Regions from separate parts of the Streptomyces poriticola genome, predicted to be linked through region 1. Evidence: riboswitches for the same ligand, from Rfam matches in the RefSeq annotation. Region 1 holds a riboswitch; the other holds the start of a gene.
The links. Region 1 has a riboswitch for cobalamin ahead of V5O46_RS25970 (ribonucleoside-diphosphate reductase subunit alpha). Riboswitches for the same ligand answer to the same signal wherever they lie in the genome.
Positions count from the first base shown of each region.

Region 1 (7,875 bases):
GTTGAAATCGGCGTTGGCCTGGTCGACCAGCTCGGGCCAGCTGCTCTGGGCGTCGACCATCAGCCAGACGGTGAGTTCGCCCTTGCGGTCCTTCGGGTCCTGCTCGGACGCTTTGTCGTCGGACCCCCCGCACGCCGCGAGCGATATCATCATGCCCGCGACACCGATCGCGGATATAAGCCTGCGCTTCACGCCACCCTCCTCAGGGATGCCACAAACCCCCCTGCCTCCCCGCGGTGTTCGACGACGCGTTACCGCCTCTGGGGCCGGGACCTGGACCAATGGTGTAGACCAGTACCGGGAGCTTGGCCCAGACCAATAGGGCTGTCAAGGGTGTGCAACGGCGCACCTCTCGTCCGTGATCCGACCGAGATATGCAGGGACCTTTCATTCCGTAAGCGGCGGAACGGATCATCGCCGGGCGGGTATACCACCGGGAGTGCGGCACCTCGCCGGTCCGGACCAGTTCGCGCAGACCAGCGGGGGCCACGCGGCGCGATGGACTAGACCAACGAGTGACCCGCGGGTATACAGAGGGGATCACGGAGCGTGCGGAAACACCGCGTACGATGCCGTGCCACGATGTGAGCCGTGGCCGATTGTGGATGTCGGTCGCTTCGGCACCGGAGCCGGGAAGGCAGACGATGAGCACCGACGTCAGCAGTGCGGAGAACGAGGGTGGGACGAGTGTCCGTACCGCGCGCGTGCCCAAGTACTACCGACTGAAGAAGCATCTGCTCGACATGACCCGGACGCAGGCGCCGGGCACACCGGTACCGCCCGAGCGCACCCTCGCCGCCGAGTTCGACACCTCCCGCACGACGGTGCGCCAGGCCCTGCAGGAACTGGTCGTCGAGGGCCGGCTGGAGCGGATCCAGGGCAAGGGCACCTTCGTCGCCAAGCCCAAGGTGTCCCAGGCGCTGCAACTCACCTCGTACACCGAGGACATGCGCGCCCAGGGCCTGGAGCCCACCTCGCAGCTGCTGGACATCGGTTACATCACCGCCGACGACCGGCTCGCCGGGCTGCTGGACATCGCCACCGGCGGCCGGGTCCTGCGCATCGAGCGGCTGCGCATGGCCAACGGCGAGCCCATGGCCATCGAGACCACCCACCTGAGCGCCAAGCGCTTTCCCGCGCTGCGCCGCAGCCTGGTCAAGTACACCTCCCTGTACACGGCGCTGGCCGAGGTGTACGACGTCCATCTCGCCGAGGCCGAGGAGACCATCGAGACCTCGCTGGCCACCCCGCGCGAGGCCGGGCTGCTCGGCACCGACGTGGGCCTGCCGATGCTGATGCTCTCCCGGCACTCGCTGGACCGGGAGGGCCGGCCGGTGGAGTGGGTGCGGTCGGTCTACCGAGGCGACCGCTACAAGTTCGTGGCACGGCTGAAGCGGCCCGAGGAGGAGAGCGCGTAGCGGACCCGCGGAAATCGCGTGGCGGACCCGCGGAAAAGCGGTACCGATATGCGGACGAGGGCTTTCGCTGTCATGGCGCCGTCACCTAGATTGCCTGCGCATCGCACCGGGTGATCACCGAGGGGACGGAGAGCCGCAGGATGTCACAAGCCCCACAGGCGAACAGAGGGCCGGTGGTGACGCCCGTGCGCGTCGTCATCGGCCTCTGCCTCGCCGCACCGTTCGTGGCCATGATGTGGGTCGGTTCGTACGCGAAGACCGACCCCGAGTTCGCGGGCATCCCGTTCTTCTACTGGTACCAGATGGCGTGGGTGGTCATCTCCACCGCGCTGACGATGGTCGCCTACAAGCTGTGGCAGCGTGACCAGCGCGCCCGCCGGGGAGGTGGCGGGCAGTGAACGACGGCGTGAACGGCGTCGCGCTCGGCGTCTTCGTCTTCTTCTTCGTGCTCGTCACCGTGATGGGCTTCCTCGCCGCACGCTGGCGCAAGGCGGAGAACGAGCACAGCCTCGACGAGTGGGGCCTGGGCGGACGCTCCTTCGGCACCTGGGTCACCTGGTTCCTGCTCGGCGGCGACCTCTACACCGCGTACACCTTCGTGGCCGTACCGGCGGCGATCTACGCGGCGGGAGCGGCCGGCTTCTTCGCCGTGCCGTACACCATCCTGGTCTACCCGCTGATCTTCACCTTCCTGCCCCGCCTGTGGTCGGTCTCCCACAAGCACGGCTACGTGACGACCTCGGACTTCGTGCGCGGCCGGTTCGGCTCCCGGGGACTGTCCCTGGCGGTGGCGGTGACCGGCATCCTGGCAACGATGCCATACATCGCGCTCCAGCTCGTCGGCATCCAGGCGGTGCTGGACGTGATGGGGATCGGCGGGGGCGAGGACACCAACTGGTTCATCAAGGACCTGCCGCTGCTGATCGCCTTCGGTGTGCTCGCGGCGTACACCTACTCGTCCGGTCTGCGCGCCCCCGCACTGATCGCGTTCGTGAAGGACACACTGATCTACATCGTGATCGCGGTGGCGATCATCTACATCCCGATCAAGCTGGGCGGGTTCGACGACATCTTCGCCGCGGCCGGCGACAAGTTCACCGAGACCGGCAAGGGCGGCCTCGTCCCGACCGAGGCGAGCCAGTGGACGTACGCGACCCTCGCACTGGGCTCGGCGCTCGCGCTGTTCATGTACCCGCACTCGATCACCGCGACGCTGTCCTCGCGCAGCCGTGAGGTGATCCGGCGCAACACCACGATCCTGCCGCTGTACTCGGTGATGCTCGGCCTGCTCGCCCTGCTGGGCTTCATGGCCATCGCGGCCGGGGTGACGGTGGAGAACGGGCAGCTGGCGATCCCGCAGCTGTTCGAGAACATGTTCCCGGCCTGGTTCGCCGGCGTCGCCTTCGCCGCCATCGGCATCGGCGCCCTGGTCCCGGCGGCCATCATGTCGATCGCTGCCGCGAACCTGTTCACCCGCAACATATACAAGGACTTCATCAGGCCGGATGCCACGCCCAAGGACGAGACCCGGGTCTCCAAACTGGTGTCGCTGCTGGTGAAGGTGGGTGCCCTGGTCTTCGTCCTGGGCATGGACAAGACGGTGGCGATCAACTTCCAGCTCCTCGGCGGCATCTGGATCCTGCAGACCTTCCCGGCGCTCGTCGGCGGTCTGTTCACCCGCTGGTTCCACCGCTGGGCGCTGCTCGCCGGCTGGGCGGTCGGCATGATCTACGGCACACTCGCCGCCTACGGGGTCTCCTCGCCGACGCAGAAGCACTTCGGCGGCTCCTCGAAGGAGATCCCCGGCATCGGTGAGATCGGCTACATCGGTCTCACGGCGTTCGTGCTGAACATCGTCGTCACCGTGGTCCTGACCGTCGTCCTGCGGGCCCTGAAGGCACCCGACGGCCCCGACGAGACCAGCCCCGAGGACTACACGGCGGACGCCGGCGACCCGGGCGTGCAGGTCGAGCTGCCGCCGGCCACGGCGGGATCGTCGTCGCACTAGGGCTGTCCCAGCCCGCACACTGCCGACGGGCCGCCGGGAAATCCGGCGGCCCGTTGTCGTACCCGTCGGGCAGACTCGGCTCCATGGACATCGTCATCCGGCGGGCGGCCCCCGCCGAGTACCGCACCGTCGGCGAGATCACCGCTCAGGCCTACCTCCAGGACGGCCTCCTCGACTTCGGGGAGAGCGACGGCTACCTGCGCGAGCTGCGGGACGTGGCGAAGCGGGCGGCAGCCGCCGAGGTACTGGTCGCGGTGGCCGGCGAGGAGCTGCTCGGCGGGGTCACCTTCGTGCCGTCCGGCGGGCCGATGGCCGACATCGCCGGACCCGGGGAAGCCGAGATACGGATGCTCGCCGTCGACCGGACCGCCCGCGGCCGGGGCGCCGGGGAGGCGCTGGTGCGCGCCTGCGCGGACCGCGCGAGAGAGGTGCCGGGCTGCGTGCGGCTCGTGCTGTCGACCCAGCGTTCGATGCACTCCGCGCACCGCATCTACGAGCGGCTGGGCTTCGTCCGCACCCCCGCGCGCGACTGGAACCCCCTGCCGGAGGTCGACGACATCACGCTCCTCGCCTACGAGCTGACGCTCTGACACCAGGGCGGCAACGGCATACGGGACCACTGCGACACACCACCCGGACACAACATCTGGGGGTGACACCGGGGCCCGGCACAAGATGTATGCTCGTGCTCGCTGTCGCCGCAGGGGAATCCGGTGCGAATCCGGAACTGTCCCGCAACGGTGTACTTGTGCGTTTTTCGCGTACCCGCGTGATGCGCGCACTTGGTTCAGTCCGAGGACCTGCCGACAGTGCACCCGGCCGTCCGGCCCGGGTGCAGAGACGTCCGGGCCTCGTGGAATCGGGCCGGTGGACGCGGCGCCGCGGGCGCCCGTGCCGCCCCCTGCCCTCCGCCAGGCCCCGTGCCGAGCGAGGGAGAGCCCCAGTGACCATCGCGCCAGCCGACCCGGCTTCAGCGACCCCGGTGACCGAGGAAGGCGACGGGCCCGGTGCCGCCCTGCTGCGGACCCTGACCCGGCTGACCGCCGACCTTCCCGACGCCGACCCCGGCCGGGTCGCCGCCGCCGCGCTGCGCGGCCGGTCCGCCCGCGCGGACGAGTCGGAGCTGCGCGAGCTGGCCACCGAGGCGGCGGCGGGTCTGATCTCCGAGGACCCGGCGTACTCCCGGCTGGCCGCCCGGCTGCTCACCATCGGCATCCGGGCCGAGGCCGCCTCGCAGGGCGTCGTCACCTTCACCGACTCCGTCGCCGTCGGCCACCGCGAGGGCCTGATCGCCGACCGCACCGCCGAGTTCGCGCGGCTGCACGCCGCCCGGCTGGACGCGCTGATCGACCCGGCCGCCGACGACCGGTTCGGCTACTTCGGGCTGCGCACCCTGCACAGTCGCTATCTGCTCCGGCACCCGATCACCCGCAAGGTCGTCGAGACGCCCCAGCACTTCCTGCTGCGCGTCGCCTCCGGACTCGCCGAGGACGACACGGCCCGCTCGGTGGACGAGGTCGCCGCGCTCTACGGCCTGATGAGCCGCCTGGACTATCTGCCCTCCTCCCCCACGCTGTTCAACTCCGGCACCCGGCACCCCCAGATGTCGTCCTGCTACCTGCTGGACTCCCCCAAGGACGAGCTGGACTCCATCTACGAGCGCTACCACCAGGTCGCCCGCCTCTCGAAGCACGCCGGCGGCATCGGGCTGTCCTACTCCCGCATCCGCTCCCGCGGTTCGCTGATCCGCGGCACCAACGGGCACTCCAACGGCATCGTGCCGTTCCTGAAGACACTGGACGCCTCGGTCGCCGCGGTGAACCAGGGCGGCCGGCGCAAGGGCGCCGCCGCGATCTACCTGGAGACCTGGCACTCCGACATCGAGGAGTTCCTGGAGCTGCGGGACAACACCGGCGAGGACGCCCGGCGCACCCACAACCTCAACCTGGCGCACTGGGTGCCGGACGAGTTCATGCGCCGGGTCGCCGAGGACGGCCAGTGGTCACTGTTCTCCCCGTCCGACGTGCCCGAGCTGGTCGACCTGTGGGGCGAGGAGTTCGACGCCGCGTACCGCAAGGCGGAGGCCGCGGGGCTGGCCAGGAAGACGCTGCCCGCCCGCGAGCTGTACGGCCGGATGATGCGCGCCCTGGCGCAGACCGGCAACGGCTGGATGACGTTCAAGGACGCCGCCAACCGCACCGCCAACCAGACGGCGGAGCCGGGTCACGTCATCCACTCCTCCAACCTCTGCACGGAGATCCTGGAGGTCACGGACGACGGCGAGACCGCGGTCTGCAACCTGGGCTCGGTCAACCTGGGCGCGTTCGTCGACCCGGCCGCGCAGGACGTCGACTGGGAGCGGCTGGACGACACCGTCCGCACCGCCGTGACCTTCCTCGACCGCGTCGTCGACATCAACTTCTACCCGACCGAGCAGGCGGGCCGCTCCAACTCCCGGTGGCGCCCGGTGGGCCTGGGCGCGATGGGCCTGCAGGACGTCTTCTTCCAGCTGCGGCTGCCCTTCGACTCCCCCGAGGCGAAGGCGCTGTCCACCCGGATCGCCGAGCGCATCATGCTCGCCGCCTACGAGGCCTCCGCCGACCTCGCCGAGCGCAACGGCCCGCTGCCGTCCTGGGAGAAGACCCGCACCGCCCGCGGTGTGCTGCACCCCGACCACTACGACGTCGAGCTGACCTGGCCGGAGCGCTGGGCGGCGCTGCGTGAGCGGATCGCCTCCGTAGGCATGCGCAACTCCCTGCTGCTGGCGATCGCGCCGACCGCCACGATCGCCTCGATCGCCGGTGTCTACGAGTGCATCGAGCCGCAGGTGTCCAACCTGTTCAAGCGCGAGACGCTGTCCGGTGAGTTCCTCCAGGTCAACTCGTACCTGGTGCAGGACCTCAAGGCGCTCGGCGTGTGGGACGCCCGTACCCGCGAGGCGCTGCGCGAGGCCAACGGCTCGGTGCAGGAGTTCGCCTGGATCCCCGAGGACGTGCGCGGGCTGTACCGCACGGCGTGGGAGATCCCGCAGCGCGGCCTGATCGACATGGCCGCGGCCCGTACGGCATTCCTGGACCAGGCCCAGTCGCTCAACCTGTTCATGGAGACGCCGACCATCGGCAAGCTCTCCTCGATGTACGCCTACGCCTGGAAGTCCGGGCTGAAGACGACGTACTACCTGCGCTCCCGCCCGGCGACCCGGATCGCCCGCGCGGCGCAGGGCCGGACGCAGTCCGAGAACCCCATCCCCGCCCAGCAGGCGGCCGACCCCGAGGCCGTCGCCTGCTCCCTGGAGAACCCCGAGTCCTGTGAGGCCTGCCAGTAATGAGTCCCCGTAACGCCAATCTCCTCGACCCGGGCTTCGAGCTCACCCTCCGTCCGATGCGCTACCCGGACTTCTACGAGCGCTACCGGGACGCCATCAAGAACACCTGGACCGTCGAGGAGGTCGACCTCCACTCCGACGTCGCCGACCTGGCGAAGCTGAGCCCCGGCGAGCAGCACATGATCGGCCGGCTGGTCGCGTTCTTCGCGACGGGCGACTCGATCGTGGCGAACAACCTGGTGCTGACGCTGTACAAGCACATCAACTCCCCCGAGGCGCGGCTCTACCTGAGCCGGCAGCTGTTCGAGGAGGCGGTGCACGTCCAGTTCTATCTGACGCTGCTGGACACCTACCTGCCCGACCCGGACGACCGGGCCGCCGCGTTCGACGCGGTGGAGAACATCCCGTCCATCCGGGAGAAGGCCGAGTTCTGCTTCAAGTGGATGGACTCGGTCGAGCAGATCGACCGCCTGGAGACGCAGGCCGACCGCCGGCGCTTCCTGCTCAATCTGATCTGCTTCGCCGCGTGCATCGAGGGCCTGTTCTTCTACGGCGCCTTCGCCTACGTGTACTGGTTCCGCAGCCGGGGACTGCTGCACGGTCTGGCGACCGGTACCAACTGGGTGTTCCGGGACGAGACGATGCACATGTCGTTCGCCTTCGACGTGGTGGACACCGTCCGCAAGGAGGAACCGGAGCTCTTCGACGACCGACTCCAGCAGCAGGTCACCGACATGCTGAAGGAGGCCGTCGAGGCCGAGCTGCAGTTCGCGCGCGATCTGTGCGGTGACGGCCTGCCGGGCATGAACACCGAGTCGATGCGGCAGTACCTGGAGTGTGTCGCCGACCAGCGGCTGATGCGGCTCGGCTTCGCCCCGGTGTACGGCTCCGAGAACCCCTTCTCCTTCATGGAGCTGCAGGGTGTTCAGGAGCTGACCAACTTCTTCGAGCGGCGCCCGTCGGCGTACCAGGTGGCGGTGGAGGGCACCGTCGACCTGGACGAGGACTTCTGAGCCCGCTCCGGTTTCCCCCGGTCCTCCTGGGCCCTCCCGAGCTGGCGGTCGATGCGCAGGTCGCGCACGATGCCGGGCAGCGAGGGCAGGACCAGGAGGGCCAGGATCCCG
Region 1 covers NZ_JBAGKH010000028.1:40,668-48,542, forward strand. Annotated here, with positions in the region: gene V5O46_RS25945 (sugar ABC transporter substrate-binding protein) at 1-192, opposite strand, end outside; gene V5O46_RS25950 (GntR family transcriptional regulator) at 645-1,418, shown strand; gene V5O46_RS25955 (DUF3311 domain-containing protein) at 1,559-1,816, shown strand; gene mctP (monocarboxylate uptake permease MctP) at 1,813-3,426, shown strand; gene V5O46_RS25965 (GNAT family N-acetyltransferase) at 3,510-4,016, shown strand; cobalamin riboswitch at 4,106-4,248, shown strand; gene V5O46_RS25970 (ribonucleoside-diphosphate reductase subunit alpha) at 4,370-6,751, shown strand; gene V5O46_RS25975 (ribonucleotide-diphosphate reductase subunit beta) at 6,751-7,764, shown strand; gene V5O46_RS25980 (hypothetical protein) at 7,677-7,875, opposite strand, start outside.

Region 2 (7,875 bases), on a different contig from region 1:
CGGCGAGTCCGGCCGGCCCGGTGGTGCGTGCCGTTGCGGTCTCCAGTCCTCGAGGACCGCTGATCTCACCCTGAAGCCGTGCGCCACGGCACACCACGGGCCACTCGGCCCCGTCCGTGGCCCGACCGGCCCTGCCGGCGCGGCCCGGCACCCGGACGCCCCGACCGGCGGGCGGGTGCCAGTGGCGGGTGCCACGCTGGGACGGACAGGATCTGCGAAGGGAATCGCCGTGATCACCACTGATTTCGCCCCCGGCTCGCCCTGCTGGCTCGACCTCGGCGCCCCGGACGTCCGGGCGGCCGCCGACTTCTACGGCACGGTGCTCGGCTGGGAGTTCGAGCCCATGGGGGAGGGGGACGCCCCGGAGGGGGGAATGTTCCGGAAGGACGGGAAGATCGTCGCCGGACTGGGCAAGCTCACGGAGGAGGGCGCCCGCTCGGCCTGGATGGTCTACTACACCGTCACCGACGCGGACGCCACGACCCGGAGCGTGCAGCGCGGGGGCGGCACGGTGCGGGTCGCGCCGAGAGATCTGGACGACTGGGGGCGGATGGCCCAGTACAGCGATCCGCTCGGGGGCCAGTTCGCGGTGTGGCAGCCGGGGAGGACCAACGGCTTCGAACTGGCCGACCAGCCAGGTTCGCTGAGCTGGACCGAGTTGATGACCACCGACGCCGCGGCGGCGAAGGAGTTCTACGGCTCGGTCTTCGGCTGGCAGTACAGCGACATGGAGATGCCGGGCGGCGAGGGCACCTACACTCTCGTCACGCCCGCCGGTCTGCCCGAGGAGCGGATGCACGGCGGCATGATGGGGATGCGCCCGGAGGACCTCGCGCTGACCGACGGACGGCCCTACTGGCATCCGGTCTTCGCCGTCACCGACTGCGACGCCGCGGTCGCCAGGGCCGGCGAGAAGGGCGGCACCGTCCAGATGGGGCCGGAGGACATGGAGGGCGTCGGCCGGCTCGCCGTCTGCGTCGACCCCGCCGGGGCGGACTTCGTGGTGCTCAAGCCCAGTCCGAACTGAGCCCCGGCAGAGCCGGACTCCTCCCGGGGATCCGGCAGGGCGCCGCACGGCCCCTGTGCCGTCCGCCGCGCACCCGGTCCCGCGGCGGCCTGCGGATCGGGGCGGTCACACAGCGCCCGACAGGGCCGCCACCGGATGCAGCGCCGCGTACTCCAGGGGTGCCGACGGGTCGACCGGCAGTTCGAGCGGTGCGGGCCCGGCGCCCGCGCGTACGAGCAGGTCGCCGACGGCCGCGCGTACGAGCAGGTCGCCGACGGCCGCGATCATGGCGCCGTTGTCGGTGCACAGCCGTGGCGGGGGAACGCGCAGGACGATCCCCGCGGCCCGGCACCGCTGCTCGGCCAGCGCACGTACCCGGGAGTTGGCCGCCACCCCGCCGACCACGACCAGCGTGCCGACGCCGTGCTCCCGGCGGGCGGCCACCGCCTTGCGGGTCAGCACGTCGGCGGTCGCCTCCTGCAGCGACGCGGCGCCGTCTGCCACCGGCAGGTCCGCGCCGGAGTGCCCTTCCGCCCAGCGCGCGGCGGCCGTCTTCAGCCCGGAGAACGAGAAGTCGTACGACCCGGCGGCCAGTCGCACTCGTGGGTGCGGCCGACCAGCCGCGCGGACAGGCCGAGCTCGGCGGCGATGTCGGTCGCGGCGGGCAGCAGGGAGACGACGCGCATGCCGCGACTCCAGGACCGCCCGCCGACACCCGGCACCGGACCGCCACCGCAGCCGCCACCGGACCCGCCGACAGGGATGTGCAGCCCGGGGTAAGCCGAAGCCGGGGCCGGAGACCCGGCCGGCGAGGACCAGCACGAGCGGACCACCTTCCGGCGCGCCGCCTGCCGCGCCCGCTTCCGCGCCCCGGTGCGCTCCGCCGCGCCGCGCGCACCGCGGACGCCCGAGCCGGTGGGGCGGCGGCCGACTCCGGGCCCCTGCCGGGTCCGGGTCCGGGTCCGAGTCCGGGTGCGAGGGGCCGGCGACCCCGCGACCGCCGGGGCTGGATTTACTAGGACGTCCAACTATATAGTCGTGGCCAAGGCCCGCGGTGCAGGGAAGCCGGTGTGAATCCGGCACGGTCCCGCCACTGTGACCGGGGAGTACGCCGTCGAGCAGCACGCCACTGACCAGATGGAAGGTCGGGAAGGCGGACGGCGCGCGCAGATCCGGAAGTCAGGATACCGGCCGCGGGATCGTTCCGTGTTGTCCACGAGGATGGAGCTGACACGCATGGCACCGGTGCGCATCCACGACCCCGTCCGGCCCGTGACCCGGCCCGCGCCCCACCCGGACGTCCGTCCGCACCCGGCCGTCACGACCTGACGGCACCCCGCCGTACGCGATCTCGCGCAGCCCCCCGCCCGCGCACGCACCCATGTCACCGCGTGCGCCGGGTCCGGCCGCGCGCCGTCCCCGGATCACCTGACGAGAGCAGGCACCCATGGCCCGCGAGTCCGACCGCGCCACCGTGCGCGAACTCACCCACTTCGTCGGCGGCAAGCACACCCCGGGAACCTCGGGGTCCTTCGGCGACGTCCACGACCCCAACACCGGCGAGGTCCAGGCCCGCGTCCCGCTGGCGAGCCGCGCCGAGACCGAGGCGGCGATCGCCGACGCCGAGCATGCCCAGCCCGCCTGGGCCGACTTCAACCCGCAGCGCCGCGCCCGGGTCCTCATGCGCTTCCTGCACCTCGTCGAGCAGGAGAAGGACACGCTGGCCCGGCTGCTCTCCGCCGAGCACGGCAAGACCGTCGCCGACGCCCACGGGGACATCCAGCGGGGCCTGGAGGTGGTGGAGTTCGCCGCCGGCATCCCGCATCTGCTCAAGGGCGAGTTCACCGACAACGCCGGCACCGGCATCGACGTGCACTCGCTGCGCGCACCGCTCGGCGTGGTGGCCGGCATCACCCCCTTCAACTTCCCCGCGATGATCCCCCTCTGGAAGGCCGCCCCGGCACTCGCCTGCGGAAACGCCTTCGTCCTCAAGCCTTCGGAGCGCGACCCGTCGGTTCCGCTGCGGCTCGCCGAACTCTTCCTGGAGGCCGGGCTGCCCCCGGGCGTCCTCAACGTCGTCCACGGTGACCGGGAGGCCGTCGACACCCTGCTGGAGGACCCCCGTGTCGCCGCCCTCGGCTTCGTCGGCTCCACCCCCGTGGCCGCGCACGTCTACGCCACCGCCGCCGCCCACGGCAAGCGCGCCCAGTGCTTCGGCGGCGCCAAGAACCACATGATCGTGATGCCGGACGCCGATCTCGACCAGGCCGCGGACGCCCTGATCGGCGCGGGCTACGGCTCCGCCGGCGAGCGCTGCATGGCGATCTCGGTGGCCGTCCCGGTCGGCGAGCAGACCGCCGACGCCCTGGTGGCCCGCCTGAAGGAGCGCATCGCCGGGCTGCGGATCGGCCGCAGTGACGACCCCGAGGCCGACTTCGGACCGCTGGTCGGCCGGGACGCGCTCGACCGGGTCCGCTCCTACGTCGGCCTCGGCGTCGCGGAGGGCGCCGAACTCGTCGTCGACGGCCGGGACTTCACCCTGCCCGGCCACGAGGGCGGCTTCTTCGCCGGAGCCAGCCTCTTCGACCGGGTCACCCCGGCGATGCGCATCTACCGGGAGGAGATCTTCGGGCCCGTGCTGTCGGTGGTCCGCGCAGCCGACTACGAGGAGGCCCTGCGCCTGCCCAGCGAGCACCTCTACGGCAACGGCGTGGCGATCTTCACCCGCGACGGCGACACCGCCCGCGACTTCACCCGGCGGGTGAACACCGGCATGGTCGGCGTCAACGTGCCCATCCCGGTGCCGGTCGCCTACCACACCTTCGGCGGCTGGAAGCGCTCCGGCTTCGGCGACCTCAACCAGCACGGACCCGACGCGATCCGCTTCTACACCCGGACGAAGACCGTCACCTCACGCTGGCCGGCGGGCCAGCGCGAGGGCGCCAGCTTCACGATCCCCACCATGCGGTGACGCCATGACCAGCACCCTGCTCACCGAGGACCAGCAGGCCCTCGTCGAGACCACCCTCGACTTCGCCCAGGACCACCTCGCCCCGCACGCCCTCGACTGGGACCGCGACAAGCACTTCCCCGTCGACGTGCTGCGCAAGGCCGCGGGACTCGGCCTCGGCGGCGTCTACGTCCGCGAGGAGTCCGGCGGTTCGGGGCTGACCCGCGCCGACGGCGTCCTCGTCTTCGAGACCCTCGCCTCCGGCTGCCCGTCCATCGCCGGCTACCTCTCCATCCACAACATGGTCGCCTGGATGATCGACCACTACGGCGACGCGCAGCAGCGTGAGCGCCGGCTGCCGCGGCTGTGCGCGATGGAGGACCTCGCCAGCTACTGCCTGACCGAACCGGGTGCCGGCTCCGACGCCGCCGCCCTGACCACCCGCGCGGTCCGCGACGGGGACGGCTGGCGGCTCACCGGCGTCAAGCAGTTCATCTCCGGCGCGGGCGCCTCCCAGCTGTACGTGGTGATGGCCCGCACCGGCGCCGAGGGCGCCGACGGCGTCTCCGCGTTCGTCGTCGAGAAGGACGACCCCGGCGTCTCGTTCGGCCCGAACGAGCGGAAGATGGGCTGGAACGCCCAGCCCACCCGGCAGGTCTTCCTGGAGGACGTCCCGCTCTCCGCCGACCGGCTCCTCGGCCGCGAGGGCCAGGGCTTCCGCATCGCCATGAACGGGCTGAACGGCGGCCGGCTCGGCATCGCCGCCTGCTCCCTCGGCGGCGCCCGCAGCGCCCTGGACCGCAGTCTCGCCCACCTCGCCGACCGGGAGGCCTTCGGCCGCCGGCTGCTGGACGCCGAGGCGCTGCGCTTCCGTCTCGCCGACATGGCGACCGAACTGGCCGCCGCCCGCGCCCTGGTCCGGCAGGCGGCACGGGCGCTGGACGCCGGGGATCCGCAGGCGCCGTACCTGTGCGCGATGGCGAAACGGTTCGCCACCGACACCGGGTACGCCGTGGCCGACCGGGCGCTGCAGCTCCACGGCGGCTACGGCTATCTCAGCGAGTACGGCATCGAGAAGATCGTCCGCGACCTGCGGGTCCATCAGATCCTGGAAGGAACCAACGAGATCATGCGCGTCATCGTGGCCCGCGGCCTGACGGAGGCGTTCGGATGACCCCCGCCGACGACCCTGTGCTGGTGCGCACCGAGGGGCGCGCCGGACACCTCGTCCTCAACCGCCCGAAGGCCCTCAACGCCCTCACCCACCCCATGGTCCGCCGCATCGACGAGGCGCTCACCGCCTGGGAGCACGACCCGGCCGTCGAGACCGTCGTCCTCACCGGCGCGGGGGAGCGGGGCCTGTGCGCGGGCGGCGACATCCGCACCATCCACGACGACACCCGCGACGGCGACGGCACGGCCTCGGCCGCCTTCTGGCGCGACGAGTACCACCTCAACGCCCGCATCGCCCGCTACCCCAAGCCCTACGTCGCCGTCATGGACGGCATCGTGATGGGCGGCGGCGTGGGCGTCTCCGCGCACGGCAGCGTCCGCATCGTCACCGAGCGCTCCCGGATCGCCATGCCCGAGACCGGCATCGGCTTCGTCCCGGACGTCGGCGGCACCTACCTGCTCGCCCTCGCCCCCGGCGAACTCGGCACCCACCTCGCCCTGACGGGGACGCAGGCCGGGGCCGGGGACGCCCTGCTGTGCGGACTGGCCGACCACCATGTGCCGTCCGCCGTGCTGGGGGAGCTGGTGGCGGACCTCGCCCGGCTTCCGGTACGGGACGTGCTCGCCCGCCATGTGCAGCCGCCGCCCCCGGGCGAACTGGCCGGGCGGCGGGAGTGGATCGACGCCTGCTACGCCGCCGACACGGTCGAGGAGATCGTGCAGCGGCTGCTCGCCCACGGCGACCCGGCCGCCAAAGAGGCCGCCGAGACCCTGCTCGCCAAGTCGCCGACCGCGCTCAAGGTCACCCTGGCCGCGCTGCGCCGGGCCCGCCGACTCGGCCCGCTGGAGCGGGTGCTCGATCAGGAGTACCGGGTCTCCTGCGCCACCCTGACCACCCCCGACCTGGTGGAGGGCATCCGCGCCCAGGTCATCGACAAGGACCGTTCCCCGCGCTGGTCGCCCGCCACTCTCGTGGAGGTCACCGACACCGACGTCGAGCGCTTCTTCTCCCCCCTCGGCGAGCGTGAACTCGGGCTCGCCGCCGGACCCGACACCGCCGCGGAGGTGGCCTGGTGAGCAGGACCGTCGCGTTCATCGGACTCGGACACATGGGCGGCCCCATGGCCGCGAACCTGGTCAGGGCCGGCCATCGCGTCCTCGGCCACGACCTGGTCGAATCCGCCGTGGGGACGGCCGCCGAGGCCGGGGTGGAACCCGCGGCCTCCGCGGCCGCGGCCGTCGCCGGGGCCGGCCTGGTGGTGACCATGCTGCCCGCCGGGCACCATGTCCTCGGCCTGTACGACGAGATCCTCGCCGCCGCCCGTCCCGGCACCCTCTTCGTCGACTGCTCCACCATCGACGTCGCCGACGCCCGCACCGCCCACGAGCGGGCGGCCACCGCCGGGATGCGCGCCCTGGACGCCCCCGTCTCCGGCGGGGTGGTCGGCGCCGAGGCCGCCACGCTGACCTTCATGGCGGGCGGGGGAGAGGCGGAGTACGCCGAGGCCCGCCCGCTGCTGGAGGCCATGGGAAAGAAGGCCGTCCACTGCGGCGGGGCGGGCGCCGGTCAGGCCGCCAAGATCTGCAACAACATGATCCTCGGCGTCTCCATGATCGCCGTCAGCGAGGCGTTCGTCCTCGGTGAGCGCCTCGGTCTGTCCCACCAGGCCCTCTACGACGTGGCCTCGACGGCGTCCGGCCAGTGCTGGGCGCTCAGCGTCAACTGCCCCGTCCCCGGACCGGTGCCGGCCAGCCCCGCCAACCGCGACTACCGCCCGGGGTTCGCCGCCTCCCTCATGGCCAAGGACCTGGGGCTGGCCGCCAACGCGCTCCGCGAGGGCGGCGTCCATGCGGAACTCGGCCTGCGCGCCGCCGAGCTGTACGCGGCCTATGCCGAACGCGCCGGTGACACGGAGGACTTCTCCGGCATCGTACGGACCATCAGGGACGCGAACGGAGACCGGACATGACCACGGAACCGAACGGCGCGTACGAGACGATCCGCGTCGAGCGCAAGGGCCGCACCGCCCTGGTCACCCTCGACCGGCCCAGGGCGCTCAACGCGCTGAACCTCACGGTCATGCACGAGGTCGTGGCCGCCACGGAGGCCCTCGACCGGGACCCGGAGTGCGGCTGCATCGTGATCACGGGCTCGGAGAAGGCGTTCGCGGCCGGGGCCGACATCAGGGAGATGCGACCCCACGACTACATGGACATGTACCTCGCCGACTGGTTCGCGGCCTGGGACCGGCTCGGGCAGCTGCGCACCCCGACCGTCGCGGCCGTCTCCGGCTACGCGCTCGGCGGCGGCTGCGAACTGGCCATGCTCTGCGACATCCTGCTCGCCTCCGACACCGCTGTCTTCGGCCAGCCGGAGATCAAGCTCGGTGTCATCCCCGGCATCGGCGGCTCCCAGCGGCTGACCCGGGCGGTCGGCAAGGCCAAGGCCATGGAGCTGTGCCTGACCGGGCGCACCATGGACGCCGCCGAGGCCGAGCGCGCCGGACTGGTCTCCCGGGTGGTACCGGCGGACGAGCTGCTCGGGGAGGCGCTGGCCGTGGCCGACACGGTCGCCGGTATGTCGCTGCCGGTGGCGATGATGGCCAAGGAGGCCGTCGGCCGGGCGTTCGAGACCACGCTCGCCGAGGGCGTCCGCTTCGAACGCCGTCTGTTCCACGCGGTGTTCGCCACCACGGACCAGAAGGAGGGCATGGGCGCCTTCGTCGACAAGCGCGCGCCGGAGTTC
Region 2 covers NZ_JBAGKH010000004.1:372,057-379,931, reverse strand. Annotated here, with positions in the region: gene V5O46_RS09360 (VOC family protein) at 230-1,027, shown strand; partial or broken gene V5O46_RS09355 (tRNA (adenosine(37)-N6)-threonylcarbamoyltransferase complex transferase subunit TsaD) at 1,133-1,663, opposite strand; cobalamin riboswitch at 2,035-2,216, shown strand; gene V5O46_RS09345 (CoA-acylating methylmalonate-semialdehyde dehydrogenase) at 2,454-3,977, shown strand; gene V5O46_RS09340 (acyl-CoA dehydrogenase family protein) at 3,982-5,130, shown strand; gene V5O46_RS09335 (enoyl-CoA hydratase/isomerase family protein) at 5,127-6,206, shown strand; gene mmsB (3-hydroxyisobutyrate dehydrogenase) at 6,203-7,099, shown strand; gene V5O46_RS09325 (enoyl-CoA hydratase) at 7,096-7,875, shown strand, end outside.
Region 2: another riboswitch for cobalamin. It lies ahead of V5O46_RS09345 (CoA-acylating methylmalonate-semialdehyde dehydrogenase); the one in region 1 lies ahead of V5O46_RS25970 (ribonucleoside-diphosphate reductase subunit alpha).